DNA from 3 places in the Ensifer sp. D2-11 genome. Region 2 is predicted to be linked to each of the others. Evidence: predicted binding sites of a transcription regulator. Region 2 holds the regulator's gene; each other region holds the start of a gene.
The links. Region 2 encodes LexA, which represses DNA repair genes until DNA is damaged. Its sites were predicted from a motif close to TGTTCNNNNTGTGTTCNG; they were not measured.

Region 1 (10,108 bases), on a different replicon from region 2:
CGGCACATCGTACCGCTGATCGCCGGCACCGCCGTACCGGATTGCGGTGCATACGAAACCAAGGACGGCATCATCGCCGTCGACTGGCGGTTCGGGGAGGCTTGCCTGGAATTGCGCGTCAATCTTTTGCAGGAGACACACGCCGTTCCCGCAATACGCGGTCAGCCGATCTTCACGAGCGAAACGTCCGGAGGCGAGACCGTCAACGGCAGCGCGTTGGCCGGCCCTGGCATCGTCGTCGCCATTGCACGGTGACACCGCCATCGGCAGACAGTGGAACATGCCTTGAGCCTCACGGTTAGACATTCGCGGCGAGAATGACGGGGGAGAGTCTCGAGGAACGATGCCGAAACAGCCTGCGAAACTTGGCCCGGCCCTTGCCGGCGAACACGCCGAGGCAACGACGATTGCCTCTCTGCGGCGGCAGGCGGAGAGGTGCGAGCGCTGCGACCTCTACAAGGACGCCACGCAACTGGTCTTCGGCGAGGGCCCGGTCGATGCCCGTGTCGTGCTCGTCGGCGAACAGCCCGGCGACCGCGAGGACCTTGCCGGGCGCCCGTTCGTCGGACCCGCCGGGCGCATCCTGGACGAGTGCCTGCACGAAGCCGGCATCGACCGGTCGGAATGCTATCTCACCAATGCCGTCAAACACTTCAAGTTCGAACAGCGCGGCAAGCGCCGGCTGCATTCGCGGCCGAATGCCGGTGAGATTCAGGCCTGCGCCTGGTGGCTCGGCGCCGAGCTCGGCGAGCTCCGCCCCGAAATCGTCGTCGCGCTCGGGGCAACGGCGCTGATGTCCCTGCTCGGGCGAAGCGTGGGTGTCACCAAAAACCGCGGCGAGCTTCTGACGGCCCCCGGGGGCTTCTCCGTGCTCGTGACCATCCACCCCTCCTATCTTCTGAGAATTCGAGGCAGATCCGACCCCGAAGCGGAACGCGCCCGGTTTGTCGGCGATCTCGCCAAGGTGGCCGCTCGCATCGGTTGACCGGTCAGGACTGCCGGTCGAGTTCCGGATAGTGGCGGAAGACGCAGGATTCGTTGAAGGCAAGCCGCCGCTCCGAGGCCATGTAGCTCAGAATTCTCGGCCGTGCACGAACGGCATCGTGCAAGGCGACCAGTCCGGGGATGTTTGTCTCATAGGCATCCATCGCCTTGGGAAAGGCATAGCGAAGTCCTTCGATCACCTGGAAAAGCGAAAGATCGACGTAGCTCAGCCGGTCCCCGACCATATGTTCCGGGCCCCTGGGATTCTGTGTGAGCACGCGTTCGAAATAGCCGAGAAACTTCGGCAGGCGCTCGGAGAGGAAATCGGCCGACCGCCTCAGCGCTTCAGGCTTCTGGTCCTCATAATAGAGCGACACGGCGATCGGATGGTGCGTGTCGTGAATCTCCGCGATGAAATCGGTGATCGTCAGCTGCAGGCCATTGGTGAAGGTTCGAAGCCCCTCGTCCTCGGCAACAAGGCCGAGCCTCGGCCCTAAATAAGAAAGTATGTTGGCGACGTGGCTTATGACGAGGTCGCCATCGACGAGGAACGGGGGAGCGAAGGGAGCTGCTGCTCCACCGGGCATCTTCATCAGCTTCAGCATCTCATTCGTGCCGCCCGGCTGGCGGGCAATGTCGACGTAATCCGCGCCGGCCTCCTCCAGCGCAAGGCGCACGAATTCACCGCGGCCGGGAATGCCGTCCCAGTAATAGAGCTTGTATGGCATGAAAGGTCCCCTTCTTTGCCAGAATCAATCTTGGTTCGCGGCCGAAGTCTTTCTGAGCACGATTGAAGGAAACATACAGCCGCGGAATTCGTTCCGGTTCGGCAGGGAACCAGAACATCCTGCGCCGAGGAGAATACCAATGAAAATCGAAGAGCTCATGTTCGCGGAAAGCGGCGGCGTACCGAACAACCCGCGCCTGCCGGTGCTGGTCTATCGTCAAGCGATCGACGTTACGGAAAATGGAGCCACACGGATAGAGGAACGCTTCCGGGCCAATGGTTGGCGCGGCCTGTGGCGCGACGGCGTCTTTGCCCATCACCATTACCATTGCGGTGCGCACGAGGTTCTCGGGATCGCGGAAGGCCGGGCACGGCTTATGATCGGAGGGCCGGACGGTCAGGAGATCGAGGTCGCAGCCGGCGACGTCATCCTCCTCCCCGCGGGTACGGGCCATCGCCGGAACGAGGCAAGCGTGGATTTCCTGGTCGTCGGCGGCTATCCGCCGGGTCAGGACGCCGGGATTCAGAGCGGCGTTGCGACCACGGACGACCGTAAGGCGATCGTCTCGGTCCCGCTGCCGAGCCTTGACCCCGTTCTCGGCGCCGAGGGACCTGCGGTCACGGTCTGGCAGTCCGCCATGCATACGGAGCGCGGTCTCGGCGAAGGACAGGGCCTCTGATCGCTCGCCGCAATCGTCAGCGCAGCCAGACGGGGAGATCGGCGGCCGAGCGGCAGCCCGCTGCCCGCTCTTTCAGTCCCAGCTTCTCCCAGGCGAATTTCTGGGCCGCGACCTGTGCCATTTCCTTGGTCTCGTAGATGTCCGGCAGGACATATGCCTTACGGCCACATGACAGGAGTGCCCTGTGACTCAAGAGATCGTAGTGAAGGTCGAGGTATTCTTCGGAATGCATGGAACCCTCCCAGGTGGCGAGAGGAAAACGGCGGCCGTCGCGGGAAGTTCCATGAAGCCCGCCGATTGCTGCGACGGGTAAGGGCCGCCGACGGAACATAGACGTCGCTTCAGAGTTGAAGACGCTTACGGGAGGTCAGTCATGAGCACGAACAAGCATGGAGAACCGCGCCCGGGGGCTGATGCGCGCCCGCTCGATCCTCCGAGCGTCGACGAGCCGATCGACGCATGGGAGCGAGATCGGAAGAGCGCGCCAGGGGTCGGAAACCAACTCGACGAACTGCGCGAGCGGATCGCCCGGCTTCAAGCCGAAATCGACACCATCGCAACCGAGACCCACACGGCCGTGGGCACCGTGCCCGGAGCCGACAGGCTCGAAACAGCGAGAGACGTGGTTGCCGAAAAGCGCGACGAGATCAAGCGCCTGACGGCGCGTCTCGAAGAGATCGAGCAGACGCTTGGCGGCAGCGCCGTCTAAGGCGTGTTGAGATTCGGATACCCGCCGCGGCTCGTTTGATCTCCTCATCCCTGTGCTCGTCACAGGGATCCAGCCAGACCAAGTCCTTGGGCTGAAAGAACGCTCCCGCGCCGCAGACGCGGCGCTGCTGGATCCCTGTGACGAGCACAGGGATGAGGGCGAGGAAAGATTGGAGTCCGGCACTCAAGGAATTCAAGCGCATCGCGCTATGATGAATCTCAAAAGGCCTTAGTTTGCTCGATCTAAAACACGGTCATCCACACGCCGCGCCAGAAAAGCGAATTCGGGTCATCGAGGCGTTCGCAATCGTCCGTCGCAGGCCTCCTGATCTTTGCAGATGCCGGCTTGGGGTCGTTTGCGGGAGGGACAGGGCGCCCTTCGCGCTCCGTCGCGGGCTCCGGTTTTTTGATCGTAAGCATCGCGAGATCCTTTCCGCCGTAAGGCGTTTCCGGCCTCAAGTGCTCCTTCCGCTTCCTTCTTCGAGTTCCTTCTTCGGTTCAGTGCCGGTGAATGAATTTACAGAAGCGGCTGGGTTGCCCGTCGTCAGTCATGTCCTGATGGAGGAAAGCGAGGTTCTCCTCGTCGAAGATCTTGAAGAATTCGTCCCAGGAAATTTTCTCCAGCGTGTCTTCCGGTTTGCCGAAATCCACGCGAAGGAGACCACCACCGTCTTCGGTCGCGCCCTTCACGCGCGCCGGCTGTCCTTTGCGGGCTTCTATCCAATTGCGGATTGTGTCGTGGTCGATCGTAGTCATCGCAGCGGTCATCGGAAACTCCATGAACTGGCATGCCGGCGGCGCCTCGAAGCGCCATCTTCAGCGGCAGGGAACGCGGTGTGCCCTCATCGCGCCCTAGCTGTGTAAATCGATCGAGCTGCTTATTGTTCCGCCTCAGCGCCGCGTGCGGTTGCTTGGCTCCGCCGCGGTTGCCTCGTCGTCGTGCGGTTCCAAGCCGAATATGCTGCGCCCGCCGAAACGCGCGGAGTCCCTGAATTCGCCCGCGACGATCTCCTTGAGGTCGGGGCCTGTGACGTAGCGCTCCAGCCGGCGCGACTGCTCGTCGAGCCGCTTCAGCGCCGCAAGCTCTTCCTCGCGCCCGAGGCGGCCCTTGCTGACCGCTGATTTCATGATCCTGATCGTCTCGTCATAGACTTTCAACGGTACCGGGAACGGATGGCGGTCCTTGCCGCCATGGGCGAGCGAAAAGCGGGCGGGGTCCGAGAACCTGCACGGCGTCCCGTGGACCACCTCCGCGACCATCGCCAGCGCCTTGACCGTCCGCGCGCCGACGCCTGGCACCAGCAGCAGGTCCTTGAAATCCTCCGGACCACGGTCGGCGGCGGCGGCGAAGTTGCCGTGAAGGCGCCGGAGATTGACGTCGCTTTCGCGCACGTCGTGATGGGCGGGCATGAAGAGATGCGGCAGCATCGGCTGTGCCGGCGCGGCCACAGGAGCCCCACGAGACTCGATCCGGGCGACCTCGCGCAGGAGCCCGTCGGGCCCGAGGGACTGGAGGAGATCGAGCTGCGCAGTCCGCGAGGCGGCGGCGCGGCGGTCGGCAAGATTGACGATCTCGCCCTGTTCTCTGCCTTCGATCGCGCTATGCGGCGCGTCGACGAAGCTTGTCAGGCCCTCCGAGAGCCAGTGATAGCGCCTCGCCTGCCGGCGGTCGCCGTTCATGCCCTGCTGGACGACCACCCACCTGGCATCGTCCGTGACGATGAAACCGTGCAGGTAGAGATCGAAGCCGTCCTGAACGGCGGCACTGTCGACCTTGGCGACGAGGCGGCTCGCTTCTGCCAATGCGCCGCCATCGAAACCGACGCGATCGCCAATCGACACGAGTTCGCCCGGCGTCTTGCGGGAGTGCTGGCCCCGGCCGCCGCAGACATGGATGCCCAGCTCGCCGGCAAGCGGGGTGAGACCACGTTTCAATGCACCGATGACGCTCGTGGTGATACCGGAGGAATGCCAGTCCATGCCCATGACGGCACCGAAGGACTGGAACCAGAACGGATGCGCAAGCCGCCTCAGAAACTCGTCGCGTCCGTAGTGATGAACGACCGCTTCGGTGACCAGCGCGCCGAGGCGCGTCATACGGTCGCCGAGCCATCGCGGCACGCGGCCGCCATGCAGCGGGAGATCCGCGTTGCCTGCTCTTTGAGCCATAGTTTTTCCGTTCGTCATCCCGGCCGACAGGGCGCGTCGGCCATCCGGCGCCGCGTCGATCCACTTAACATAGTGGAATTTGGAGCACGAAGCGAAAATCGCAAACATGAGGGCGCGTTGCACGCGACGAAAGCCTTGAGATCGAGTTGCGATCCTAAGACGACGACGCCGCGCATCGAAGGCAATCCGCCAGCCGGAGGCGATGGGAGCACCACAGTGCGAGCGCGATGAGCCTTCGCACTGCAGCCCGCCTCCTCCGGCGGCCGCCTTCGATCATGACCCTCCGATATGCCGTCGCCTGCCTAGCCGACGAACATCTGGCGCAACCGAGCAAACAGGCCTGGCTGTTTCTCTACAAGCATTGCGCGGATGTGGCGGGCGGCCGTCGATGCGCTGACCGTCGCGCCGAAATGGCAATAGCAGATGACCTTATGTAATTGCTCGTCGCTCAGCTCGAAGAACCGCCTGGCTTCACCGTAGCTGTCGTTCTCCATCCCGGCGGTCCGGAGGACCGGATCCTCGAAGGCGACGGAGATCGGCGAACCGTCGCCGCGCATGGCCGCGCGGACTCTCGCTGGCTGATACTCTGTCTCGTGCAGCGTCGAAAGGCGTCTGTGAGGATCACGTTCCAGGAGCTCCGCCCAACGCTCAAGGCGCTCCTTGCGCGATAACGTCCGTCGCGGCAGGTCCTGCTTGACCTCGGCGACGCCCTGTAACTGCTCGATTGCTTGGTGCTTCATTGCGACCTCCTACTCTAACGATAGTTGGTCCCCCAATTTCCACCTCGTAGGCCTGATCAGCGTGACTCCAACCGGTCGGGAAGTCCAATCACGAAAATAGATCATGCCAAATTTGGCGCATGACGTTGCCAGCGGCGGCGGTCGTCACCCCTTGACGGCGCCGGACGTCAACCCCGCGACGATCTTGCGCTGGAAGATCAGGACGAGAACGAGCAGCGGCAGCGTCACCGTGACGGACGCGGCCATGATCTGGCCAAACGGATATTCATAGCGGCTGCTGCCTGTCAGAAGGCCGATCGCTACCGGAACCGTCCGGTTCTCGTCGGTCAGGATAAAGGTGAGCGCAAAGAGGAATTCGTTCCATGCAAGGATGAACGACAGCAGACCGGTGCTGGCAATCGCAGGCCCCATCAGCGGCAGCAGCACGTGGGTGAGGATGCGCAGGCGCGAACAGCCGTCGATGAGCGCAGCCTCCTCCAATTCGTTCGGCAGGTCACGGATGAAGCTCGTCAGGATCCATGTCGTAAAGGGCAAAGTGAGAATGAGATAGGAGACGATCAGCGCCGACGGCCGATTGTAGAGCCCGAGCCATCCGATCACCTCGAACATTCCCGAAAGCACCACCACTTGCGGAAAGACCGAGATCATGAGAACGGCGATCAGAACGATGCGGCCCGGCGGGAAATGCAGGCGGCCGAGCGCGTAAGCCGCAAGAATGCCGATGACGAGGGAGATCGCCGTACTGACAAGCGCGACCACGCCAGAATTGACGAGCGCGCCCATGAATACCGGATTGTCGAACAATTGCCTGTAGTTGCTGAAATCGAGCGCCGGCAGCAGAGTGAACTGGTAAAGCGCCTGCCCCGTCTTGGTCGAGGAGACGATCGCCCAGTAATAGGGAAACAGCATGTAGACGAGGACGGCCGCCACGCCGGCATAGAGTCCGGCCGTCTTTACGCGGCGCAAGGTCCGGTAAGTCGCGTTCGAATAGCGCCTCGTGGTGGCTGCGCTCACCGTCATCGATACCCCCTCAGCCTGTCGCCCGATCGAGGCGCAAAAGCCCGACGATGACGATGGCGATCAGTCCGATGATCATGAACACCCAGGTGGAAGCAGCGGCTCCAAGGCCGAGGTCCTGAAAGCTGATGAGCTGGTCGCGCGCATAGATCGACATCGTCATCGTGTTTTCGTTGTTGGCCGCAAGCACGTAGCTCAGATCGAACATGCGGAGCGCGTCGAGCGTGCGGAAGAGTATCGCGACACCGATCGCCGGCGTCGCGAGCGGCAAGGTTATGGACCAGAAGCGTTTCCAGTGCGGCACGCCGGAAACGTCGGCTGCCTCGTAGATTTCCTCGGGGATCAGTTGCAGGCCGGCGAGAATGAGGAGCACCATGAACGGCGTCGTCACCCAAACATCGATGAAGATCACCGTCCCGAGAATCAGCGAAGGATCGGCTGTCCAGGCGACGCCCTTTTCGACGAGTCCCAACGCGACCAGGAGCTTGTTGATCAGGCCGAACTGATCGTTGAGCATCCATTCCCATATCCTGGCCGAGACGACCATCGGCATCGCCCAGGGAATGAGGATCGCCGCCCGCACGATGCCGCGGCCGAGAAAAGCGCGGTGCAGGAGCAAGGCGATCGCAAGTCCGAGAAGCGTCTCCAACCCGACGGATACGAGCGTGAAGACGAGCGTGTTCCTGACCGCGCCCCAGAACACCGGATCTTCGGCAACTTCCACGAAGTTGTCGAAACCCACGAATCCGTAGTCCGAAGGGGCGTCGAGATAAGCGTCGGTGAAGGAGAAGAAAATGCTGCGGGCGAGCGGCCATATCGCCACGGCGACAAGCGTCAGCAGCAACGGGAGCAGGAATATCCATGCGGTGCGGCGTTGCTGCCGCTCCATCCGCCGGGCGGCGTTCACGACGAGGCTCCAAGGGCCAATGGAACGCTCGCGCGGTGATCGATGCGCCGGCCATCCTCTCCGAAGAGGTAGAGACTTTCCGGTTGCCAGCTCAGGCCGACGGGGTCGCCGGGGCCGATTTGCGGTGGGCTTCCCGTCGAACGAACCGTCCAGACCAGCGTCTCGGTGAGCCGCACATAGCAGGCATATTCATAGCCGAGGTCCTCCATGCGCTCGAAGGTTCCGCGGATCGCACCTTTCGTTTCGGCACCGACAAGCTTCAAAGCCTCCGGCCGCAAGCCGATTTCCGCAGGCCTTCCTTCGGCCGCGACGTACTCTGCGGCGTAGGCGAAGCCGCCAGCCCCCCTCAGAACCGTTGCGGCGGGGCCGGTCGCTTCGAGCGGGGCGAAATTCATTCTAGGGCTGCCGAGGAAGCCGGCAACGAAGCGATTTTCCGGCCGGTCGTAAAGCTCGCGCGGCCGCCCCACCTGCTCGATCTGCCCGTGGTTGAGAATGACGATCCGGTCGGCGAGCGTCATCGCTTCCGTCTGGTCGTGGGTGACATAGATCATCGTCGTCTTGACGTCGGCGTGCAGCTTGGCGATCTCGAAGCGCATTTCCATGCGCAGGTCCGCGTCGAGATTGGAAAGCGGCTCGTCGAAGAGGAAGACTTCCGGTTGGCCGACCAGCGCACGGCCGATCGCCACGCGTTGCCGCTGACCGCCGGAAAGCTGGCGCGGCCGACGCTCGAGCAGGTGACCTATCTTCAGCATATCCGCGACCCTGGCGACACGGCGACGGATTTCATCCTTGCCGAGCCGCGCCGTTTCCAGCGCAAATCCGATGTTTCGCGCCACATTCATATGCGGGTAGAGCGCGTATGACTGGAAGACGAAGGCAAGTCCACGTTTGGACGCCGGCACGTCCGTCACCTGGTCGCCGCCGATAAACACGTCGCCGCCGGAAACCGGCACGAGGCCGGCGATCAGTCGCAGAAGCGTCGACTTTCCGCAACCGGATGGGCCGACGAAGACGACGAACTCCCCGTCCTCGATCTCGAGATCGATGGAGCGGATCACGTCATAGGTGCCGAAGGTCTTGCTGACATTCTTCAGGGAGACCGAAGCCATTCCATTTCCTTCCAGGCCTTTCGCGGCAGCGCGTCCGACGCAGCCGGGTCGATGAGGCGCCCCCGGCCGAGCCGAGGGCGCCGCTCTCGTCATTTCGCCTTCACGTCGCGCTCGAGGCGGCGCTCGAGGTCGGCGAGTTCCTTGGCGACATCGTCCTTGCCGGAGATGATGTCGTGAACGGCCCGGTAGAAGGTGCGGGAAACACGGTTATAGTTCTTGCCTGTCGCAGCCGACGGACGTGCGACCGATTCCTCGAAGGCGGTCTTCGCCATGCCGAGGAACGGGATCTTCGCCAGCACATCGGCGTCCTCGTAGAGCGCCTCGACGGTCGGATTGTAGCCGCCTTCGATCGCGCGCATCTTCTGGTCTTCCGCGCCGACCATATAGCGCAGCAGCTCCGCGGCAAGCTCCGGCTTCTTGGAATATTTGGAAACGCCGAGATAGGCCGTACCGAGCGCGCCGCTCGACTTCTGCCCTTCCGCACCGACGGGAAGCGCGCTCACTCCGACCTTGCCGACGAGCTTGCCACCCTCGGCCTGCGACGTTCCCCAGACATAGGGCCAGTTGCGGTGGAAGACGGCATTGCCGCTCTCGAAGAGGGCGCGTGAGTTTTCCTCGTCATAGTTCAAGACCCCCTCGGGCGAGATCGTACCGATCCAGCCGCGGGCACGGGTGAGCGCCGCCTCCGTCTGCGGATTGTTGATCGTCACCTCTCCGTCGTCGGAAAGAATGGTGCCGCCGCCGGCGGAAGCGATCCACTCCAGAGCATCGCAGGTCAGGCCCTCATAGCTCCTGCCCTGCCAGGAATAGCCCCAGATGTCCGGGCTGCCTGCCTTACGCTCCGCCTCCTGGATCTCCTTGGCAGTCGCCGTCAGTTCGTCCCAGGTCTGCGGCGGCTGCTTGCCGTATTTCTCCAGAAGGTCCTTGCGGTAGAACATGAGGCCCGTATCGATGTAGAAGGGCATCGACAGGAGCTTGCCGTCGAGGCGCGCCGCATCCGCGGCAGAGGCGAAATGCGCCGTCACCTCGTTCTCGGGTACGAGAGAGGTCAGATCGAGGAGATGATC
Region 2 (10,108 bases):
GATTGGACCGGATCGCGCGCGCGGCGGCCTCTACCTCCTGCTGCCGCCTGATTATGACGGCGAGGTTCCGCAGGGCTACTTCGCGTTCAAAGCGAAGACCTACAATGTCTTTCTGTTCTTCCGGACGATCATGGTGAAGGGCGAAAACGGTCCGGACCCCAAGCCCGCCGTGGCGCTCGCGGAGCAGACGCGCGTCTATCCGCTTTGGACGCCCGAGAAAGACGTCAAGCCGATGCAGTTTCCTAACGGCAGCGGCAAGCGCATCAACATGATGTATCCGGTCGATAACGCCTACTGGACCAAGTTGAAGGAGTTCGTCGACCACGAGCCGGTCTCGGCGATCGATTCCGAACTGCGCGGTGTGCTGGCATCGATCGGCATCATCAAGGGCCCTTCGAGCCGACCGGGAAGCAGCAGGAACTCTTGAAAAAGGCGGTCGAGACAGCGCCCAAGATGATCTTGGCGCAGCGCCAGCTCGGCCGACCGGACGGACGCAATCGCTACTACACCGACAGGCAGTATGAAAATGTCTGGGCCAGCGGCACGTCCGAATGGCTCCAGGACAGTTATCTCGATGTCGACCAGCGGGCTGGCTATTTCCAGGTTGCCTATTCATCGGCTCCGGCAATGGTCATGCGGACGCTAGGGGCAGGTTCCAAATACCCGGTTGCATACCGAGATGCCGCGGGCGAGTTCCTCAGCGGCACCAGCACCTACAGGCTGCATTTGCCACCCAATCCGCCGGCTGCCCTGTTCTGGGCAGTTACCGCCTACAACATCACCGACGGCACGATGGTGGAAGCGCCGCAGCTGATGCCGTCCATCAACGGCTTCAACAAGGTCGCGACGAACCAGGACGGCTCGGTGGACCTGTGGTTCGGACCGGAAAAACCTGCCGACGCGCAGGACTCGAACTGGATCCAGACCGTCGGCGGCCGGAATTTCCTGATAGCGCTGCGTCTCTACGGAACCGGCGTCGAGTTCTTCGATCAGACCTGGAAGCCGGATGATGTGGTCAGGGTGGAGTGAGGTCGGGGCGCGTCCCCAACGAAACGCGCCCATGTCCAAGTGCCCAACCGGAGCGATTCAACAGAGGAATATGCTATGAAAACGAGTTTCAATGATCAACTCGACATCACCCGGCGCGACTTGATGAAGGGCGGCATGGGTGCGGCATCGCTGGCAGCGGTGAGCGCTGGAGCGGCGGTTCCCGCCGCCGTGACGGCGGCCTCGGTCGCCGTCACGGCCAATGCGGCGCAGGCACAGCAGCACGCCGCATCCGCAACTGTTACGCAACCCGCCACGGGTATCGTGATGTCTCCCGACTATGCAAGAACGGTTGCGCAGATGGCCTACGTCTGGGGCTGGCCGATGGTTAACATGATCAACCGCAGGGCGGCGATCACTCAGGCACCGGAACCGGGCCACCTCAACGGCGTCCTGCCCGCCGCACCGCGGGGCCAGATCGCGATGCTCAACGACTACATTGAGCCGTCGGAAACTTTCGTCACGTGCCCGAACCAGGATGTCGTCTACGGCTTGGGCTTCTTCGCGCTTGATGAAGAGCCGGTCGTGATTCAGGTGCCGGATTTCGGCGACCGTTTCTGGGTCTATGCTTTGTACGACGCACGCACCGACCAGTTCGGTCATCTAGGCAAACCATATGGCTCGAAGCCCGGATTCTACCTGCTCGCCGGTCCGAGGTGGAGCGGCCTGAAACCGGACGGGATCACAGATGTTTTGCGCTCCCCTACCTCGCTCGCCAACGCCATTCCCAGGGTCTTCCAGGACGACACGCCCGAGGACAGGAAAGCGATTCAAGAGGTCATCAACCAGGTCGTCGCTTATCCGCTGAAGGATTTCGACGGAGAGATGAAGACGATCGAATGGGCCAAGGTCCCGGACATTCCCGGACCGGCATCGTCTGGCGAGGAAACCAAATGGGTGGTTCCGGATAAGTTCTTCGATCAGTTCGGCGAGGTTCTCGACACTGTCGATCCGTTGCCGGGCGAGGAGGCTCTCTACGGCCAATTCCGCCTGCTGCTCGATGCAGCGTCCAAGGACCCCGAACTGAAAAAGGTGCTGGTTGCGACCGCGGTCGAGACCGAAGACAAGGTCATCCAGCCGTTCTTCCAGTGGAAGCACAACGGACGTCCGGCCGGGAACGGATGGAACCGTTCGACCAACAATGCGCAGTTCGGCGTCGACTATTTCAACCGGACCGGAACGGCAAAATCGAACATGTTCGACAACCGGCCGAACGAGACGCAATATTTCTACACCGACCACGACGGCGCGGGCGGAGAACTCAGCGGCAGCGGCAGCTATGCAATCACCTTCCCGGCCGGGCAGGAGCCGCCGGTCAACGGCTTCTGGTCATTGACCCTGTACAACGACAAGCATCTCTTCCACGCGAACGACCTCAAACGCTACTCACTCGGCACCAAGAACAAGAACCTAAAGCGCAACTCCGACGGTTCGCTTACCCTCTACGCAGGCGCGAAGTCGCCTGGGGGCGACAAGGAAAACAACTGGCTGCCCGCGCCGGACGGGAAGTTCTCGCTCTACATCCGCGCCTATTGGGGCAAAGAGGCAATTCTCGATGGCTCTTGGCAGCCGCCCGCGATCGCTCAATAGCCAGTGCTGAAAGCCGATAGTGGCGTTGTGTGTTCGTGATCTTGCACTCCGCCCTATCTGCCGGCCGGCGGGCACCGACGCGGCTTGCAGTTGTCAGTCTCATCTTTGTATTGCGATGCATTCGGCAAGTGGAATGCACTGGCGCGGTCGGCCGAAAACTCTTATACAATCGTTGACCAGTGGGGTCGTAGCTCAGTTGGGAGAGCGCCGCAATCGCACTGCGGAGGTCGAGGGTTCGACTCCCTTCGGCTCCACCATCCACCAGTCCTCCCTGCCGGCTCGCTGCTTGCCAAAAAAGCTGATTTGAGAGAAAGTTTTAGTCTGACCCGTTCGAGGTCTGGGCAACTCCCGCGAGTGGAGAAAAACATGCCTGTTAAATCTTTCGTGGCAGCCGTAATTTTTTCCCTCTTCGCCCTTTCGGGGTGCGCCAGCACAGGCTCGACCAACACGACCTACACCCAGTGGTACGGGCCTTATCCCGAGCCTGAATTCGACGTTCTTACGCCGGGCGGACTGCGCCTTGCCTATTAGCATTGCATAGGCGACCGACTGCGCCGCCCGCCGTAAGCCCAAAACATGCGAGAGCGTATCGGCCCCTGCCCCGAATTCCGAGCGATCGCCATCGACACGCCGGATCGCGGGGCGGATCGGCATTCAACAGCAAGCGAAATTCACGGAATTTTAGGCACTTGCGGAACACATATGGAACAGATAGGTTCTGTTCTTGATTTGTTTCGCGATTCTGGAGTGACGCCATGCTGACCCGCAAGCAACAGGAATTGCTTCTGTTCATTCACGAACGAATGAAGGAATCCGGGGTCCCGCCGTCCTTCGACGAGATGAAGGACGCCTTGGACCTTGCGTCCAAATCGGGCATCCACCGTTTGATCACCGCACTCGAAGAGCGTGGGTTCATTCGCCGGCTACCTAATCGCGCCCGGGCCCTCGAAGTCATCAAGCTGCCGGAGGCCTATGCGGGCGCTTCGCAGGTCCGCCGCGGCTTTTCGCCGAGCGTGATCGAAGGCAGTCTGGGCAAGCCTGCTGCGCCGCCCCCCGCACCGAAACCGGCGCCGCCGGCCGAGGCCGCATCGGTCGCCGTTCCGGTCATGGGCCGCATTGCCGCCGGTGTGCCGATTTCGGCAATCCAGAACAATATGCACGATATATCCGTACCGGTTGAAATGATCGGCAGCGGCGAGCACTACGCTCTCGAGATCAAGGGCGATTCGATGATCGAGGCCGGCATCCTCGATGGCGATACGGTGATCATCCGGAACGGAAGCACCGCCAGCCCCGGGGATATCGTCGTCGCGCTGATCGACGACGAGGAAGCAACCCTGAAGCGATTCCGTCGCAAGGGCGCCTCTATTGCGCTGGAGGCCGCCAATCCGGCTTACGAAACACGCATATTCGGTCCGGACCGGGTCAAGATCCAAGGCAGGCTCGTCGGCCTCATCCGGCGCTATCATTAGAGCTTCCTGACCAGGTGCGCAGCCGCTTCCTACGAAAGTACGCAATTTCAAAGCGCTGACGTGGGAGTATTGCGCCTTGGGACGCTATGACCACGCCCGGTCATAGAACGGAAGACACATTTATACAGAATAAAAAAGTCCCTATTCCAAATGTACCCTCTTGCGGATTGCGGTCAATCATTCTAAATCCGCGCCACGATTTGAAAACGCAAATCGTAGAGGCCTCGTGGCGGAGTGGTGACGCAGAGGACTGCAAATCCTTGTACGCCGGTTCAATTCCGGCCGAGGCCTCCAAAAGCCACACCTGATCAGCTTTGTTACCGACAAACTTCCCCTCGTCAGACGAGGGCGAAATCCGCATTCGCAAAGACGAAGTTGGCAGCGCTGAGGTCGGCAGCGTGGATGCCGATCAGAGTGACCTGATCGACCGTGCCATTCAGCTGCAGGACAGCGTTCCCGTCAGCATCGTCGCCGATGTTGGACAGAAAATCGGCGAAGTCGTCGTAGCCATAGCCGGCGATTTGGATGATGTCCTTGTCCAATTCGAAGTCGAAGATCTCATCCCGCCCACTGTTCCGCGCAAACAGGAACTGATCGGCACCGGTCTCGACCGCGAAGGCTGCGGTAAGTCGGCCATCGCCCCAGAGCTGATCGTTACCGGCGCCGCCAATCAAGAGGTCGTCCCCACCCGCGGTGTCCACGCCGACCTCTGCATCGCCATACAGGACATCGTCGCCTTTGCCTCCGTCGAGCAGGTCGTTGCCGCCACTGCCGCCACGTGAGAAAAGAACATCTCCAACAAGAAAGTCGTTGCCAGAACCACCATAGAGGTGGTCGTCGCCGCCGATGCCGGATTCCACGACGCCCTGGTCGAGGCCATCTCCGTAGAGTTTGTCATGGCCCTCTCCGCCCTGGAGCCGATCGTTCCCGCCAACGAAAAAATCGCCGAGGGAGAAAGCGTCGCCCGAGAGAATATCGTCTCCGGCGCCGCCGTCGAGCCAGTCGTCGCCACCACGTCCTCTGAGGCAATTGTAGCCATCGCCGTAGAGTGTATCGTTGCCTTTGCCGCCCGAGAGACGATCGTTCCCTCCGGCGACGATCGCGGAGTCACTCACATCGATCGAGAAGGCATCGCCGTACAGCGTGTCGTCGCCGGCGCCGCCGTCGAGCTGGTCGTCGCCACCACGCCCCTGATCGGAGATCGCCCAAGCGTCGCCGAAGAGCGTGTCGTCGCCTCCGTGCCCGTCAAGGCTGTCGCGGCCACCCTGCCCCGAAGACAGGAAGCCGCCGATTTCGAAGACTCCCAGGCTATTGTCGGTCGTGAATGGGTCTCCGAAGACAATGTCCGGATCGTTCGTGCCGAAGATGTGGTTGTCGAGCCCGAGCCAAGGGGCGATGCCACCGATCAGATGCGCCATTTTTCTCTCCACAGTGCTGCAAAGCAGGTGATGCTCGTCTTGGGGACCCGGACGGCCTTGGGGGCGTCGATCTCGTCCGGCCTCGTCGGAGTGACGAGCGGGCTAACGCTTTGAAAATACGCCCTTCCGCACGGAAAACCGTCCACACTTTTCCTGAAAGTGCTCTAATGTTGCCGAACGCGATGTTCCTGTCCATTGACCACTTCGGATTAACTACAGGTTGTACTTTCCGGTGAAGTTCCGCGTCCGGATGCTGAAAGACGGAAGAGGTTGCCCACGCTCCGGACGACGTCCACGAAGAGAGATACCCGGAGGACCATGTGGTCTCGTGATCGGCGGTTGTGCTATAGCGTCCCGTCGGCCGGCCTCATCGGGAGGGCGGCACTCGCAGCGCGATGTGATGGATATTCCTTGGGGCTACATTCAGCGCCACTTCGATTGGCTCGGGCATGTGGCCGAGGGCGTCTGTATTGCAGCAGTCGTCGCCCTGCTGTTCATGGTGATTGCACCGAGAAGGTTGGCGCTGATCATCGGCCTCGCCTTCGCCATCGGACACTTTCACGGCCGCGAAAAACGTGATTTCGAGATCAGCGCAAAGCTGCCGCCGCCTCACCTAGAGGGTTATGAAATGTGGAGGTGGAGTTGGGATCAGGCGACCGACTTCTGGCCGGTCGCTTTGGTCCTCGCCTGCGTCATTGTCGCCCTCCTGCCCAAACGGCGTCGAAAGCCGGGCAATTCCGACGACTAACATGCGCTGCATCCGCATGCTGGTGGACTCTTCGCGAGGTCCACCTCTCAGGACTTGCCGGACGAGTTCGGCTTGCTCCGCCATCGGGCCCACCATACGGCCAGCTTGCGCCGCCGTCGGCGCATCGAGGGAATGTCGTGCGAAAGCACGAGCAGGCCCAGAGGAACCATCCAGAAGCCCAAGATCGGTAGAAAACCGAGCACACCGCCGAAGACGAGCAGAACGCCGATGAGGACGCGCAATGCCGGCGAATTGGGCAGGCTCATCCGCCATTTGCCAAGCACGATCTCACGCGTCTTGGGATCGATGCCAAAATGCTTCTTCTTGCCTTCGGTCGCCATCACTCTTCTTTCGTACCAATGACCCCACAGTTGGTGCCTTCTCCACAGGGCGGCAACCGCCTACCGTCATTTTTTTTGAAAAACCGCTTGGCAAATCGGAAAAGCATTTGTATTAGCAGCCTCACTTCTGCGGCGCAGATGATCCCTGGTAGCTCAGCGGTAGAGCACTCGACTGTTAATCGATAGGTCGCCGGTTCGAATCCGGCCCGGGGAGCCAGTTTCGAAAGAGCCATTCGCGGCAAAGCCCGAATGGCTCTTTTCATTTTGTCGGGCTGATTTCTCGTAGGTTTCCTCATGCGTCTTGCATGGCTTTTCCTGGTCCTCGCGATCGCGACCGAGGTCGTCGGCCTGACCGTGATGAAGGCGGCATCCGGCTCCGGCTCCTATTGGGGGCATGTGGTCATGTATGCCTCGATCGCGCTCTCCTACGTCTTCCTGGCACGAGCGGTGAAGACCATTCCGGTTGGCGTCGCCTATGCCGTCTGGGAAGGATCCGGCGTCGCCGTGATAACGCTCGTCTCTGTTTTCGTTTTCGGCCATGCGCTCTCCGGCCGCGAGATGCTGGGCCTCGCGATGGCTGTTGCGGGAATACTTCTCCTCAATGCCGGCAGGAGCGATGCGGAGGAAGCCGCCGCATGAGCGCGTCGGGTCTCTCCTTCGCATTCGCGATCGCCGCCGGCGTGCTCGATGTGGCGGCGAATCTCGCCTCGACGAAGTCGAACGGCTTTGCCCGCCGCGGCTGGGGTGCCCTTTCGATCGTCTTGGTGCTTGCGGCGTTCGCGCTGCTGGCGGAAGCGATCAAGGATATGGACCTGGCGGTCGCCTATGCCCTTCTCGGCGCAACCGGAATCTTCGGTACGGCCATCTGCGGCCGCCTTTTCTTCGGCCAGAGGCTGAAACCGGTCGGCTGGCTTGGACTGTCACTGATTTTCGGCGCGGTGCTGGTGCTTCATACCGCCTGACGCGGCTGTCCGTCGGAGCCTGAGCGCTTGTTCTTTGGAACCGCAGCCACGGCTGCCCTTCCCGGTACCAGCCGGTCGAGAAGCGCGAAATAAAGCCCATAGGGCAGGATACGCAGCAATTTGACCAGGTACGTAAATCGTTTGGGGAAGGTGATCTCGAAACGCGAAGACTTCAGGCCGGCGCATATCCGGTCTGCCGCCTCCTGCGTGCTCACCAGCGCGGGTCTCGGGAAACCGCCTTTCGGTGCAGCCTGCGTATCCACGAATCCGGGACAGATGACTTGCAAGCGGATGCCGATGCGATCGAGGTCGAATTTCAGGCTCTCCGCCATGTTGATGAGCGCCGCCTTGCTCGCACCGTAGGCGGCGCTCATCGGCAAGCCGCCATAGCCGGCCACCGACGACATGATCGCGATCTGTCCATGCCCCTTGGTCTTCATATGCTCGACAAGCGGTACGAGACAGTTGACGACGCCGTTGAGATTGACGGCGAAGCTCCTGTCGAAGGGCTCCCGACGCAGGTCGTCGCCACGGACCGGGAGGGCGACGCCGGCGTTGAGGACGGCGAGTGCCACCTGCCCGTGCTCGTATTCGATTTTGGCCAGCAGCCGCTCCATGTCCTTCGGATCGGTGACGTCTCCATCGAGAACGATCATCCGCCCCGGTCCGGCCGCCTGGTGCTGAAGGTCTACCAGCTTCTCGTGACTTCGCGCCGTGACGACCACGGAATAGCCTTCCTCGGCCAATCGAAGCGCCACGGCGCGACCGATGCCGGAACTTGCACCGGTGATCCATGCCAATCCATGTTCGGGGCGGGCGGTGAATACAGCTGTCATCTTTTCCTCGCTCGTCGACGGGGGTTCTCACCGGGGCCGCCGCATAAGCGGTCGGTCCCTATACCTCTCCGGACGGCAAGCGCCTGCCCCGCAATCTCCGCTTCCCGCCCGTCGATTGACGGCAGAGACGTTTTTTGCCCGGGACAGGAAAGCTGCGAAACGCTATTCCTTGCCTGTAGGACAGACTGAGCCGAAAACACGCCAATATTTCGGCGATCCTGCCCATGAAACCAAATGTTCATCGGCTTGCCGTCGACCGAGGTTAGTGCTTGGCTAATGCCGGCATCCGTTCCGTCCAGCGCGAGGTTTTCAATATGCCTGTTCTTCCGTCCGTGCTCGAAGCAATCGGCAATACGCCGCTGATCCGGCTCAAGGCCGTGTCCGAAGCGACCGGCTGCAACATTCTCGGCAAAGCGGAGTTCCTCAATCCCGGGCAGTCCGTAAAGGACCGGGCAGCGCTCTGGATCATCCGCCAGGCCGAAAAGGCCGGCCAGTTGCGGCCGGGCGGCGTGATTGTCGAAGGTACGGCCGGCAATACGGGGATCGGCCTTGCCGTTGTCGGCAGCGCACTTGGATACCGCACCGTCATCGTCATTCCCGAAACCCAGAGCCAGGAAAAGAAGGACGCGCTGCGCCTGCTTGGGGCCGAACTGGTCGAAGTTCCGGCTGTGCCTTACAGGAATCCCAACAACTACGTGAAGATCTCCGGCCGGTTGGCGGCCCAACTCGCCGAAACCGAGCCGAACGGCGCCATCTGGGCGAACCAGTTCGACAATGTCGCCAACCGGCAAGCGCATGTCGAGACGACCGCGCCTGAAATCTGGCTCGACACCGACGGCAAGGTCGACGGCTTCATCTGCGCCGTCGGCTCCGGCGGCACGCTTGCCGGCGTGGCGGAAGGATTGCGCGCCCGCAATGCGGCGATCAAGATCGGCATCGCCGACCCTGAGGGGGCCGCACTCTACAATTTTTATGCCCATGGCGAACTCAAGTCGAGCGGCAGCTCGATCACCGAAGGCATCGGTCAGGGCCGAATCACCGCCAACCTCGAAGACTTCACGCCGGACTTCGCCTACCAGATTCCGGATGCGGAAGCGGTGCCCTACGTCTTCGATCTCATCGAAAAGGAAGGCATTTGCGTCGGCGGCTCGACCGGCATCAACATCGCCGGCGCCGTGCGGCTTGCCCGGGACCTCGGGCCGGGACACACGATCGTGACGATCCTCTGCGACTATGGTAACCGCTATCAGTCGAAGCTCTTCAATCCGGACTTCCTGACCTCCAAGGGGCTGCCGGTTCCGGACTGGCTGAAGACCACTTCGAACATAGCAGTGCCATACGAACCCGCTGGATAGGATTGCCATGACCGGAACCGTCACCGCCCTCTTTCGAGACGATTTTTACCTCTCGACCTGCGAAGCACGCGTGACGGCAATCCTGGAAGGCGGCGGCATCGAGCTCGATCAGACCTGCTTTTATGCGACATCCGGCGGGCAGCCGGGTGACACGGGTTTCCTCGAGCGCGAAGACGGCAGCCGCATCGACATCGTCGAAACACGGCATGGCGCGAACAAGGACGTCATCGTTCACATGTCCGCCGATGGCGCGCCCGTGCCGGCGGTCGGCGAGAAGCTGGTGCTGCACATCGACTGGCCGCGCCGCTACCGGCTGATGCGCATGCACACGGCCTGCCA
Region 3 (10,108 bases), 570 kb from region 2:
AGCGGACTTCGCCGACCCGCTCGTGATGGCATTGCCGCGCGGCGGCGTACCGGTCGCCTTCGAGGTGGCAAGAACTCTCGGCGCGTCCCTCGAGCTCCTCATCGTTCGCAAGATCGGCGCACCGGGTCATCCCGAATTCGGTCTCGGAGCGCTGGTCGACAGCGACGAACCGCAAGTCGTGCTCAATGCCGAGGCAATGCGTATCGTGAATCCTTCCGAGAAGTACGTCCAGGCGGAGACCGAGCGGCAAAGGCTCGAACTCGCGCGACGCCGCGTCCTCTATCTGGGCGACCAGGCGCGAATTTCTCCAAGCGGTCGCAATGTCATCATTGTCGACGACGGCATTGCCACGGGCGGAACGGCCAAAGCTGCGGCGAAAGCCCTGCGGCAGGCAGGTGCCGCGGCACTAATGCTCGCCGTGCCGGTCGCCCCGAAGAGCGCGATCGCAAGCCTGGGGGACGACGTGGACCGGCTCGTCTGTCTCGCCAGCCCCACCCCTTTCCATGCCGTCAGCATCTATTACGACGATTTCGAGCAGACCACGGATGCCGAGGTGATCGCGCTGTTGAGGCAGGCGAGGGGCGGTGACACAGGCTTCGGGCAAAGATAGTTGTAATGCGCCTGAACTTGCGAACGAGGATTGAGAATGTCCGACTATCTTGCCATACGCCCGGTAACGCGCCTCGACTATGAGCAGTGGCTGCCGCTTTGGGACGGCTACAACGCCTTTTACGGCCGAGCCGGCGAAACCGCGCTCCATCCCGACATCACCCGGATGACCTGGTCCCGCTTCTTCGATGCCTATGAGCCGATGCATGCGCTGGTCGCCGAAAGCGAGGGGCGGCTCATCGGACTGACGCACTACATTTTTCACCGCAGCACGACGTCGATCCAGCCGAATTGCTATCTGCAGGACCTTTTCACCGATGAGGCCGCCCGCGGCAAGGGAGTCGGCCGGGCGCTCATCAACGGAGTCTACGAAGCGGCGAAACGCGTGGGGTCGCCGCGTGTCTATTGGCTGACCCACGAGACCAACGACACGGCGATGCAGCTCTACGACAAGGTGGCCGAGAAGTCGGGCTTCGTTATGTATCGAAAGATGTTTTGAGGCCGACAAGGTAGAGCGGAAAACCGCTGCACGGTTTTCCCGGAAGTGCTCACACCCGTTCTACGAACCCATCCAGCACGCGCTTCTGCCCGGCGCGGTCGAAATCGATCGTCAGCTTGTTGCCCTCGATCGCCGCGATGTTGCCGTTGCCGAACTTGATGTGGAAGACCCGGTCGCCGACATTGAAGCGGGAGGGCTCGGCGCTCGTCGACTTGGCGACGAGCTCGCCTTCGATGGTGCGGGTGCGGGGGCCCGATTCGCCGTAACCGATGCGTTCGATGGCGTGGCCGGAGCGGGTGCCCCAGTTGTCTCGGGTGGCCTCCGACCGGTGCTGCTGGGCGCGTTTCCAGCCGGGCGTCTGGTAATTGTTCTCGAAGGGATCGGCCTTGTCGAAGCGCGACTGGCCGTAACCGCCGCGACCGTAACCGCCATAGGAGACCTCCTGTTCGGCCACTTCCACATGAGCGATCGGCAACTCGTCGAGGAAGCGCGAGGGAAGCGTCGATTGCCAGAGGCCGTGGATGCGGCGGTTCGAAACGAACCAGATATGACAGCGGCGCTTGGCACGGGTGATGCCGACATAGGCGAGGCGGCGCTCCTCCTCCAGACCTGCGCGGCCGCCTTCATCCAGGGCGCGCTGATGCGGGAAGAGCCCTTCCTCCCACCCCGGCAGGAAGACGGTGTCGAATTCCAGCCCCTTGGCCGAATGCAGCGTCATGATGGAGACGGCATCCATATTCTCGTTCTGCTCGGCGTCCATCACCAGCGCGACGTGCTCGAGAAAGCCGCGCATGGACTCGAAGGCTTCCATCGAACGAATGAGCTCCTTCAGGTTTTCGAGGCGCCCGGGCGCTTCCGCCGATTTGTCGGCCTGCCACATGGCGGTATAGCCGCTCTCGTCGAGGATCCGCTCTGCAAGTTCGGTGTGCGGCGTCGTTTCGAGCAATGTCTGCCAGCGGCGGAAATCGGCGACGACGTCGAAGAGGCCCTTGCGAGCCTTCGGCTTCAATTCGTCCGTCTCGACGATGTCGCTTGCCGCGGCTAGCATCGGGATGTCGCGGGCCCGGGCATAGTCGTGCAGGGTGCGGACGGTCGTCTCGCCGAGGCCGCGCTTCGGCGTGTTGACGATCCGCTCGAAGGCGAGGTCGTCGGCGGGCTGGCAGACGAGGCGGAAATAGGCCATGGCATCGCGGATTTCGAGCCGCTCATAGAAGCGAGGGCCGCCGATGACGCGATAGTTGAGGCCGAGCGTGACGAAGCGGTCTTCGAATTCGCGCATCTGGAAAGAGGCGCGCACGAGGATCGATATGTCGTTCAGATTGTGCTTCTTGCGCTGGAGCTGCTCGATCTCTTCGCCGATCGCGCGAGCCTCCTCCTCGGAGTCCCAGGCGGCATGAACATGCACCTTCTCGTCGTCGGGATTCGTGCGCTCGGTAAAGAGCGTCTTGCCGAGCCGGCCCTCGTTATGGGCAATCAGATGCGCCGCCGCGCCGAGGATATGCTCGGTCGAGCGGTAGTTGCGCTCCAGCTTGATGACCTTGGCGCCGGGGAAATCCTTCTCGAAGCGGAGAATGTTGTCCACCTCGGCGCCGCGCCAGCCGTAGATCGACTGGTCGTCGTCGCCGACGCAGCAGATGTTGACGGTGGGTTGCCCCTCACCCCGGCCCTCTCCCCGTTCTGACGGGGAGAGGGGGGATTGCGAACGCGCCGCTTGTCCCTTCTCCCCGTCGGACGGGGAGAAGGTGGCCGGCAGGCCGGATGAGGGGCGATTTCGCGACGCTTGCGTCTGCTGGGCCAGCAGCCTCAGCCACATATATTGCGCCGTGTTGGTGTCCTGGTACTCGTCGACGAGGATGTAACGGAACTTGGCGTGATACTCCTTCAGCACGTCCGGATTGGCGCGGAACATGCGGATCGGATGCAGCAGCAGGTCGCCGAAATCGCAGGCATTCAGGGTCAGCAGCCGGTTCTGGTAGGCGGCATAGAGCTCGCGGCCCTTGCCGTTGGCAAAGGCGCGGGCATCGCCTTCCGGGATTTGCGACGGGTCCAGGCCCTTGTTCTTCCAGGTGTCGATCATGCCGGCGAACTGCTTGGCCGGCCAGCGCTTGTCGTCGAGGCCCTCCGCCTGGATGAGCTGCTTGATGAGGCGAACGACGTCGTCGGTGTCGAGGATGGTGAAGTCGGACCGCAGACCCACCAGCTCGGCATGGCGGCGGAGGAGCTTGACCCCGATCGAGTGGAAGGTGCCGAGCCAGGGCATGCCTTCGACGGCGTGGCCGACGAGCACGCCGATGCGCTCCTTCATTTCCCGCGCCGCCTTGTTGGTGAAGGTGACGGCGAGGATCTGCGAGGGATAGGCGCGGCCGGTCGAAAGGATATGGGCGATCCGCGTCGTCAGAACGCGCGTCTTGCCGGTGCCGGCGCCGGCGAGCACGAGTACCGGACCTTCCAGCGCCTCGACTGCCTCCCGTTGCTCCGGATTGAGCCCGGAGACGTAGTCCGGTCGCTGGGCCTTGTCGCGGGCGGCCATGGCGCGCGCGGCGATGCCGCCGCCGGCGGCCGCGGGTTTCCGCGGCGCGGGCTCCTCGTCGAAAAAGGGAATATCGTCAAAACCTTTGGTCATGCGGCCCAATGTAGTGATTCGGGACCGAAAGGCCAGAAAGGATGTTCTTCTTTTATTCCGGAACCTTCGCCCACCCGGGCATGCCTGTGGAAAGACTGGTGTTTTCAGGCCGGCATGCCGAGTTTTTATGTTCTGCCGGACGCGTCGAACACCGGATCGACCGGCACCTGCAGGGCCGTCGCGAGCTGGTTGGTCTTGGCGGCAAGCGAAATGACGCGCAGGAGATCCGCGTGCTCGGCGTCCGTCATTCCCTTGGCCCTGGCGGCGGCGGTATGGGAATGAATGCAGTAGCCGCAGCCATTGGTCACGGAAACGGCGATATAGAGCATCTCCTTCACCAGTGGGTCGAGCGGCGAAGGCGTCGCCATCACCGCCTTGACCTCCGCCCAGGTCCGCTCCAGCAGGCCGGGGTCGAAGGCGAGCCAGAGCCACATATTGTTGATGAAGTCCGATTTCCGGGTCGCGCGGATGTCGTCGAAGACGGCCTTGACGCGTGGGTCGGATTCGGGACCGGATGGCGGCGCAACAGTGCTCATGCTTGCTCCATGCGTTTCAAACGAGAGCGAAGACGCGGGCCGGGCCGCCGGTGCCGCCGCGGTGCTTGGGCGCGCCGAGGACCAGCGTCGCGCCCTTCGCCGGCAGCTTGTCGAGATTGGCGGCCGCCTCGAGCCCCCAGCGGCCTTCCGGCAGCCAGGCGTAGTGGGCGGCGAAATCGGGTGAGATGCCGTGGTCGAGCGAGAGCGTATCGACGGCAATGCCGGCTGCCCTCGTGTCCTCGATCAGGAACTTGGCTGCTTCGACGTGAAAGCCGGGGAAATGCATCTTTCCAGCCGTGTCGGCATTGCGGAACTTGTCGCTGCCGAGATGATCCGACCAGCCCGACAGCATGGCGACGCAGGCGTTCTCGGGAATGTCCCCGTTGGCGGCGATCCACGCTTTGATGTCGTCCGGCGTCAGCTGCGCATCCGGATCGGCGGCCGCCTTCTCGCGGATGTCGACGACGCAGAGCGGCACGATCAGCTTGTCGAGGGGCAGCTCCGCCACCGAAAGGCCGTCGGCGGAGAAGTGCAGCGGCGCGTCGACATGAGTACCGGTGTGCTCGTTCACCCGAAGTTCGAACAGGTTGAACTTGTGTTCGGCATACTTGAACTTCTGCTCCCGGAAGAATTGCTGCTGGCCGAAGAAGGTCGGAAACTCCTCATGAAGTTCATGGGTGAGATCGGTGACGCTGCCGTGGCCGGCGGCAAGCGCCGGAGGTACGATTCCCATGCCGGCGGCGGCAATGCCTGCCGTACCGACCGCGGCCGCACGGAGCAAACCGCGCCGCGACACCATCCGCTGCTTGACCGATTCGATGACGCATGCATCGCACATTGCCGTCTCCCTTCGTGTCGAGAGCCGGCCCGAAACAGCCGCCGGCGACGAACAGAATAACCGAGCCACGCAAGCTGTAAACATGCCGCCGCCTCACCGCCGGCGTGTGCGTTTCAGGACGGGCGCAAGCGCCATCATGCCGCCACCAAAATCGCTTTTGTTACAATTGCGTAATGATGCCATTCCGAGATTGCCCGGACGTCTGCAAACAACGATAATCAGCGCAAATCGGAACGTTCCATCGGGTGCGCGCCTCGTTGGAGCGCGCTTTTCTTTTGGAGAGCTTTTCTTTTGGAGACATGAATGCGCTTTTGGAATCAGCTCGCGATCAGCGTCGTCGTCCTCGCCGTCGGGGGCGCCGCGTGGGTGCGTCTTGCGCCCGGAGCGGGTGAGACCTTGGCCGCGATCGGGGTTTCGCAACCGTTGATCGATGCCTTGTCGGGACCGCAGGGCGGCGAAGGGGCAAGGGGCGGTTCGGGCGATAGCGAGCGCGGGCAGGGTCGACGCAGCGGCTTCGCGGAAGCACCCCTGGTCGTCGTCAAGCCGGCCGAGCGCGCCGTCGTCAACGACAGGCTGAACGCGATCGGCAACGGCGAAGCGATCCGCTCGGTTACCGTGACGCCGACCGCAACGGGAAATCTCACCGAAATACTGGTGAAGTCGGGCGACAGGATCACGGAAGGCCAGGTTATCGCGCGCCTCGACAGCGACGACCAGATGATCGCTGCCGAGCAGGCGCGGCTGACGCGCGACAGTGCCCGGGAGAAGGTCGAGCGCTACCGCAATCTCAGCACCGCGCGCGCAGTGACGGCCGTTGAGGTGCGTGACTCCGAAATCGCGTTGCAGGCGGCCGAACTGGCGCTGAAAACGGCCGAGCTCGACCTGAAGCGTCGCGATATCGTGGCGCCCTCCAAGGGGGTGGTCGGGATCATCACCGTCAATATAGGAGATTACGTCACGACCTCGACTCCGATTGCCGTCGTGGACGACCGGTCGCAGATCCTCGTCGATTTCTGGGTGCCCGAGCGCTTCGCCGGCAAGATCTCCGTCGATCAGCCGGTGACCGCGAGCGCGATCGCGCAGCCGGGACGTGCACTTCAGGGCGTCGTTCACGCGATAGACAACCGCCTCGACCCGGAGAGCCGGACGCTCCGGGTCCGGGCGCGACTCGAGAATCCGGATGACATGCTGCGCGCCGGCATGTCCTTCTCCGTCACCGTGGCATTCGACGGCGACCGATATCCCACCGTCGACCCGCTGGCCATCCAGTGGAGCTCCGAAGGCTCCTTTATCTGGCGGGTCAAAGGCGACAAAAGCGAGCGCGTGCCGATCAAGATCATCCAGCGCAATCCCGACAAGGTGCTTGTCGATGCGGAACTCGCCGAGGGCGACCGCGTCGTGACCGAGGGCGTGCAGCGGCTTCGCGACGGCGGCGTGGTGCGCATCGCCGGCGAGCCTGCGGCCGAGGCCGAGCAGAAGGTCGCGGGAGACGCTCAATGAATATCGGTATGGGAGGCCATCAACCGGGTGGAGGGCAGGGCGGAAAGACGGGTTTCACCGCGCTTTTCATCCGCCGGCCGATCTTCGCCCTGGTCGTCAACACATTGATCGTCGTGGCTGGTCTTGCCGCCTGGAATGGCGTCGAGATCCGCGAACTGCCGCAGGTCGACCAGCCGGTGGTCTCGGTCACGACCGAGTTCGACGGCGCCTCGCCGGAGACGATCGACCGTGAAGTGACCTCGGTCATCGAAGGTGCCGTCTCGCGCGTGCAGGGCATCAAGGGCATTTCGTCGTCCTCTTCGTTCGGGCGCAGCCGGGTCACGCTCGAATTCTCCGACACGACCGATATCGGCCAGGCAGCCAACGACGTTCGCGATGCGCTCGGCCGGATCACCGGCCAATTGCCTGATGATGCCGACGAGCCGCGCATCGTGAAGGCGGATTCCGACAGCCAGCCGATCATGCGCCTGGCATTGACCTCCGACACGATGAGCATGGACGACATGACGCTGCTCGTCGAGAACGAGATCAGCGACCGGCTGGCGGCGGTCGAAGGCGTTGCCGACGTCACCGTCTACGGCGATCAGGAGAAGATTTTCCGTATCGACCTCAACCAGGCGAAGCTCGCCGGACGCGGCGTCACCGTGGCCAATCTTCGCGAGGCGCTTTCCGACGCCTCCTACGATGTGCCTGCGGGCTCGCTGACGAGCGCAAGTCAGGACATATCCGTTCGGGCGACGGCCGATCTTCAGACGCCCGAGCAATTCGAAAACCTCATGCTCGGCAACAATGTCCGGCTTCGCGACGTGGCGACCGTGACCCTCGGCCCGGATACGGGCACCTCGGCGCTGCGCTCCAACGGCCGCGAGGGTATCGGCCTCGGCATCATCCGTCAGGCCCAGTCGAACACGGTCGATATTTCCGAAGGCATGCGCAGCGTTGTGGACGCGATCTCCTCGGATATCCTGCCGCCCGGAACCGAACTCAAGATCACCAGCGACGACGCGGTGTTCATCAACGGCGCCATCCACGAGGTGGAGATCGCACTCTTCGTCGCGGTTTTCATCGTCACCCTCGTCATCTACCTGTTCCTGCTCGACTGGCGCGCGACGCTTATCCCGACCATCACCATGCCGATCGCGCTGATCGGAACGGTGGCCGCGATCTATCTTGCGGGCTTCTCGATCAACATCCTGACGCTTCTGGCGATCGTGCTTGCGACCGGGCTCGTCGTCGATGACGCGATCGTGGTGCTCGAAAATATCGTGCGGCGCCGGGCGGAGGGCCTCGGTCCGCGCGCCGCCGCCGTGCACGGTACGCTCGAGGTCTTCTTCGCCGTGCTCGCAACCACGGCCACGCTGGCGGCCGTGTTCGTTCCTCTCTCCTTCCTGCCGGGGCAGACCGGGGGCCTCTTCCGTGAATTCGGCTTCGTGCTCGCCTTCTCGATCCTCCTGTCGTCCTTCGTCTCGCTGACGCTCTGTCCGATGCTCGCCTCGCGCATGCTGACGAAAGAGCCGCATGAGCATGACGGGGTGATGCAGCGCTTCGGACGGCGCGCTTCCGCCTTCTACCGCGTAACGCTTCGCGCCTGCCTCAATGCGCCGCTCATCGTCTTCGCGGTGGCCGCTTTCTTTACCGCCGCCGGCGCTCTGGGCTTCCTGACGCTCAAGTCGGAGCTGACGCCGAACGAGGACCGTTCGCAGGTCATGCTGCGGATCAACGCGCCGCAGGGCGTCTCGCTGGAATACACGCAGGCACAGCTACGCCGCATCGAAGAGGGCCTGCAGCCGCTGCTCAAATCCGGCGAGATCAGCAATGTGTTCTCGATTTCCGGCCAGGGCGGCTCGGCCAATAGCGGCTTCATGGTCCTGACGCTTGCCCCGTGGGAAGAGCGCGAGCGTACGCAGGGCCAGATCGTCGCCGACATCAACAGGGCGACCTCGAAGATCCCGTCGGTTCGCGCCTTCACCATCCAGGCGAACAGCCTCGGTATCCGGGGTGCCGGCAGCGGCCTTCAGGTCGCGCTTGTCGGCAACGATTACACGAAGCTGGGCGACGCGGCGGCGAAGCTCGTCAGGGCAATGGAGGATACCGGCCGTTTCGAGAATGTGAGGCTCAACTACGAGGCCAATCAGGCGCAATTGTCGGTGACGATCGACCGCGAGCGCGCCTCCGACCTCGGCGTGGACATAGGTGGCCTCTCCTGGGCGCTGCAGGCGATGCTCGACGGCAGCAGCGTCGTCGACATCTTCGTGGAAGGAGAAGCCTATCCGGTCAAGCTGCTCTCTTCCACCGAGCCGCTCAACGACCCGACGGACCTGCAGAACATCTTCGTCAAGGCCGGCGACGGCCGCATCGTGCCGATGTCGTCGATCGCAACGGTCGAGGAGAAGGCAGTGGCGCCGCAGCTTTCCCGCGAGTCGCAACTGCGCGCCGTTTCGCTCTCGGCGGGGCTGAAATCCGATCTCGCACTCGGCGAGGCGCTGTCGATGGTCGAAGAGATGGCCGAACCCCTTCTGCCGCCGGGATCGCGGGTCATGCCGCTTGCCGAGGCCGCGACACTGGACGAGAACGCCAACGGCCTGTTCGTTACCTTCGGCTTCGCGCTCGTCATCATCTTCCTGGTGCTTGCGGCGCAATTCGAAAGCTTCGTGAGCGGCCTCATCATCATGTCGACCGTGCCGCTCGGTCTCGCCTGCGCCGTCTTCGCAATGATCGTGACCGGCAACACGCTGAACATCTACAGTCAGATAGGGCTCGTCATGCTTGTCGGCATCATGGCCAAGAACGGCATCCTGATCGTAGAGTTCGCCAACCAGCTCCGCGACCGGGGGCAGGACGTCCGCAGTGCCATCGAGAATGCCGCCAATATCCGTCTCAGACCGGTGATGATGACCATGATCGCGACCGTCGTGGGCGCGGTACCGCTGGTGCTGGCAAGCGGTGCCGGCGCCGAAGCGCGCATCGCGCTCGGCTGGGTCCTCGTCGGCGGGTTGGGCCTGGCGGTGGTCGTGACGCTCTACCTGACGCCGGTCGCCTATCTGGTCATTGCCCGCTTTACCAAGCCGCATGCCGACGAGGAGCGGAAGCTGCAGGAGGAGATGAACGCGGCCGAGGTGCTCAAGATCTGAGATGAGCGAGATCTGGCGCGCAGCGGCAGGTGGCGCGGTGCGATTGCCGCGAGATCGTCAGAAGCCGCCTGCTGCGGCAGCGAGATAGATGACGGTGGCGAGCGCACCGAGGGCGCTGCGGCCGGCATGGAGCTTGCCCCAGCGCTCGATGAGTTCGCGGGTCTCCGCATTCGCCTGATCCGGACGGGTCGTCTCCAGGCGCTGATTGACGGGCATGATGACGAACAGCGTATAGGGCCAGTTGAGTATGATGACGGCCGCTCCCAAGCCCCAGAGCGCATCGCCCGACTGCCACCATGCCACAGCGCCGAGAAGGCAGGAAACGATCGCGAGGGGAGCCTGCATCTCGAAGCCGCGCCGATAGGCGGGCAC

Region 1: M1D34_RS18850 (DUF763 domain-containing protein) is a predicted target of LexA. The motif match lies at 5,349-5,366, and genes of this name have one in related genera.
Region 3: M1D34_RS04380 (ATP-dependent helicase) is a predicted target of LexA. The motif match lies at 3,774-3,791, and genes of this name have one in related genera.

What each region holds. Positions count from the first base shown of each region.
Region 1 covers NZ_CP096434.1:341,722-351,829, reverse strand. The annotation lists gene treZ (malto-oligosyltrehalose trehalohydrolase) at 1-255, shown strand, start outside; gene M1D34_RS18880 (UdgX family uracil-DNA binding protein) at 344-985, shown strand; gene M1D34_RS18875 (glutathione S-transferase) at 990-1,712, opposite strand; gene M1D34_RS18870 (cupin domain-containing protein) at 1,852-2,391, shown strand; gene M1D34_RS18865 (hypothetical protein) at 2,408-2,623, opposite strand; gene M1D34_RS18860 (hypothetical protein) at 2,765-3,100, shown strand; gene M1D34_RS18855 (hypothetical protein) at 3,598-3,867, opposite strand; gene M1D34_RS18850 (DUF763 domain-containing protein) at 3,991-5,268, opposite strand; gene M1D34_RS18845 (hypothetical protein) at 5,571-6,008, opposite strand; gene M1D34_RS18840 (carbohydrate ABC transporter permease) at 6,153-7,028, opposite strand; gene M1D34_RS18835 (carbohydrate ABC transporter permease) at 7,039-7,932, opposite strand; gene M1D34_RS18830 (ABC transporter ATP-binding protein) at 7,929-9,041, opposite strand; gene M1D34_RS18825 (ABC transporter substrate-binding protein) at 9,131-10,108, opposite strand, start outside.
Region 2 covers NZ_CP096433.1:1,493,995-1,504,102, reverse strand. The annotation lists partial or broken gene M1D34_RS07260 (DUF1254 domain-containing protein) at 1-1,029, shown strand, start outside; gene M1D34_RS07255 (DUF1254 domain-containing protein) at 1,105-2,637, shown strand; tRNA gene M1D34_RS07250 (tRNA-Ala) at 2,819-2,894, shown strand; gene M1D34_RS07245 (hypothetical protein) at 3,004-3,168, shown strand; gene lexA (transcriptional repressor LexA) at 3,393-4,109, shown strand; tRNA gene M1D34_RS07235 (tRNA-Cys) at 4,330-4,403, shown strand; gene M1D34_RS07230 (calcium-binding protein) at 4,448-5,527, opposite strand; gene M1D34_RS07225 (hypothetical protein) at 5,928-6,275, shown strand; gene M1D34_RS07220 (membrane protein) at 6,323-6,616, opposite strand; tRNA gene M1D34_RS07215 (tRNA-Asn) at 6,759-6,833, shown strand; gene M1D34_RS07210 (SMR family transporter) at 6,911-7,255, shown strand; gene M1D34_RS07205 (SMR family transporter) at 7,252-7,578, shown strand; gene M1D34_RS07200 (SDR family NAD(P)-dependent oxidoreductase) at 7,566-8,414, opposite strand; gene M1D34_RS07195 (cysteine synthase A) at 8,729-9,769, shown strand; gene M1D34_RS07190 (alanyl-tRNA editing protein) at 9,777-10,108, shown strand, end outside.
Region 3 covers NZ_CP096433.1:921,126-931,233, forward strand. The annotation lists gene M1D34_RS04370 (phosphoribosyltransferase) at 1-610, shown strand, start outside; gene M1D34_RS04375 (GNAT family N-acetyltransferase) at 647-1,108, shown strand; gene M1D34_RS04380 (ATP-dependent helicase) at 1,158-3,731, opposite strand; gene M1D34_RS04385 (carboxymuconolactone decarboxylase family protein) at 3,857-4,267, opposite strand; gene M1D34_RS04390 (cyclase family protein) at 4,284-5,105, opposite strand; gene M1D34_RS04395 (efflux RND transporter periplasmic adaptor subunit) at 5,409-6,605, shown strand; gene M1D34_RS04400 (efflux RND transporter permease subunit) at 6,602-9,736, shown strand; gene M1D34_RS04405 (anthrone oxygenase family protein) at 9,794-10,108, opposite strand, start outside.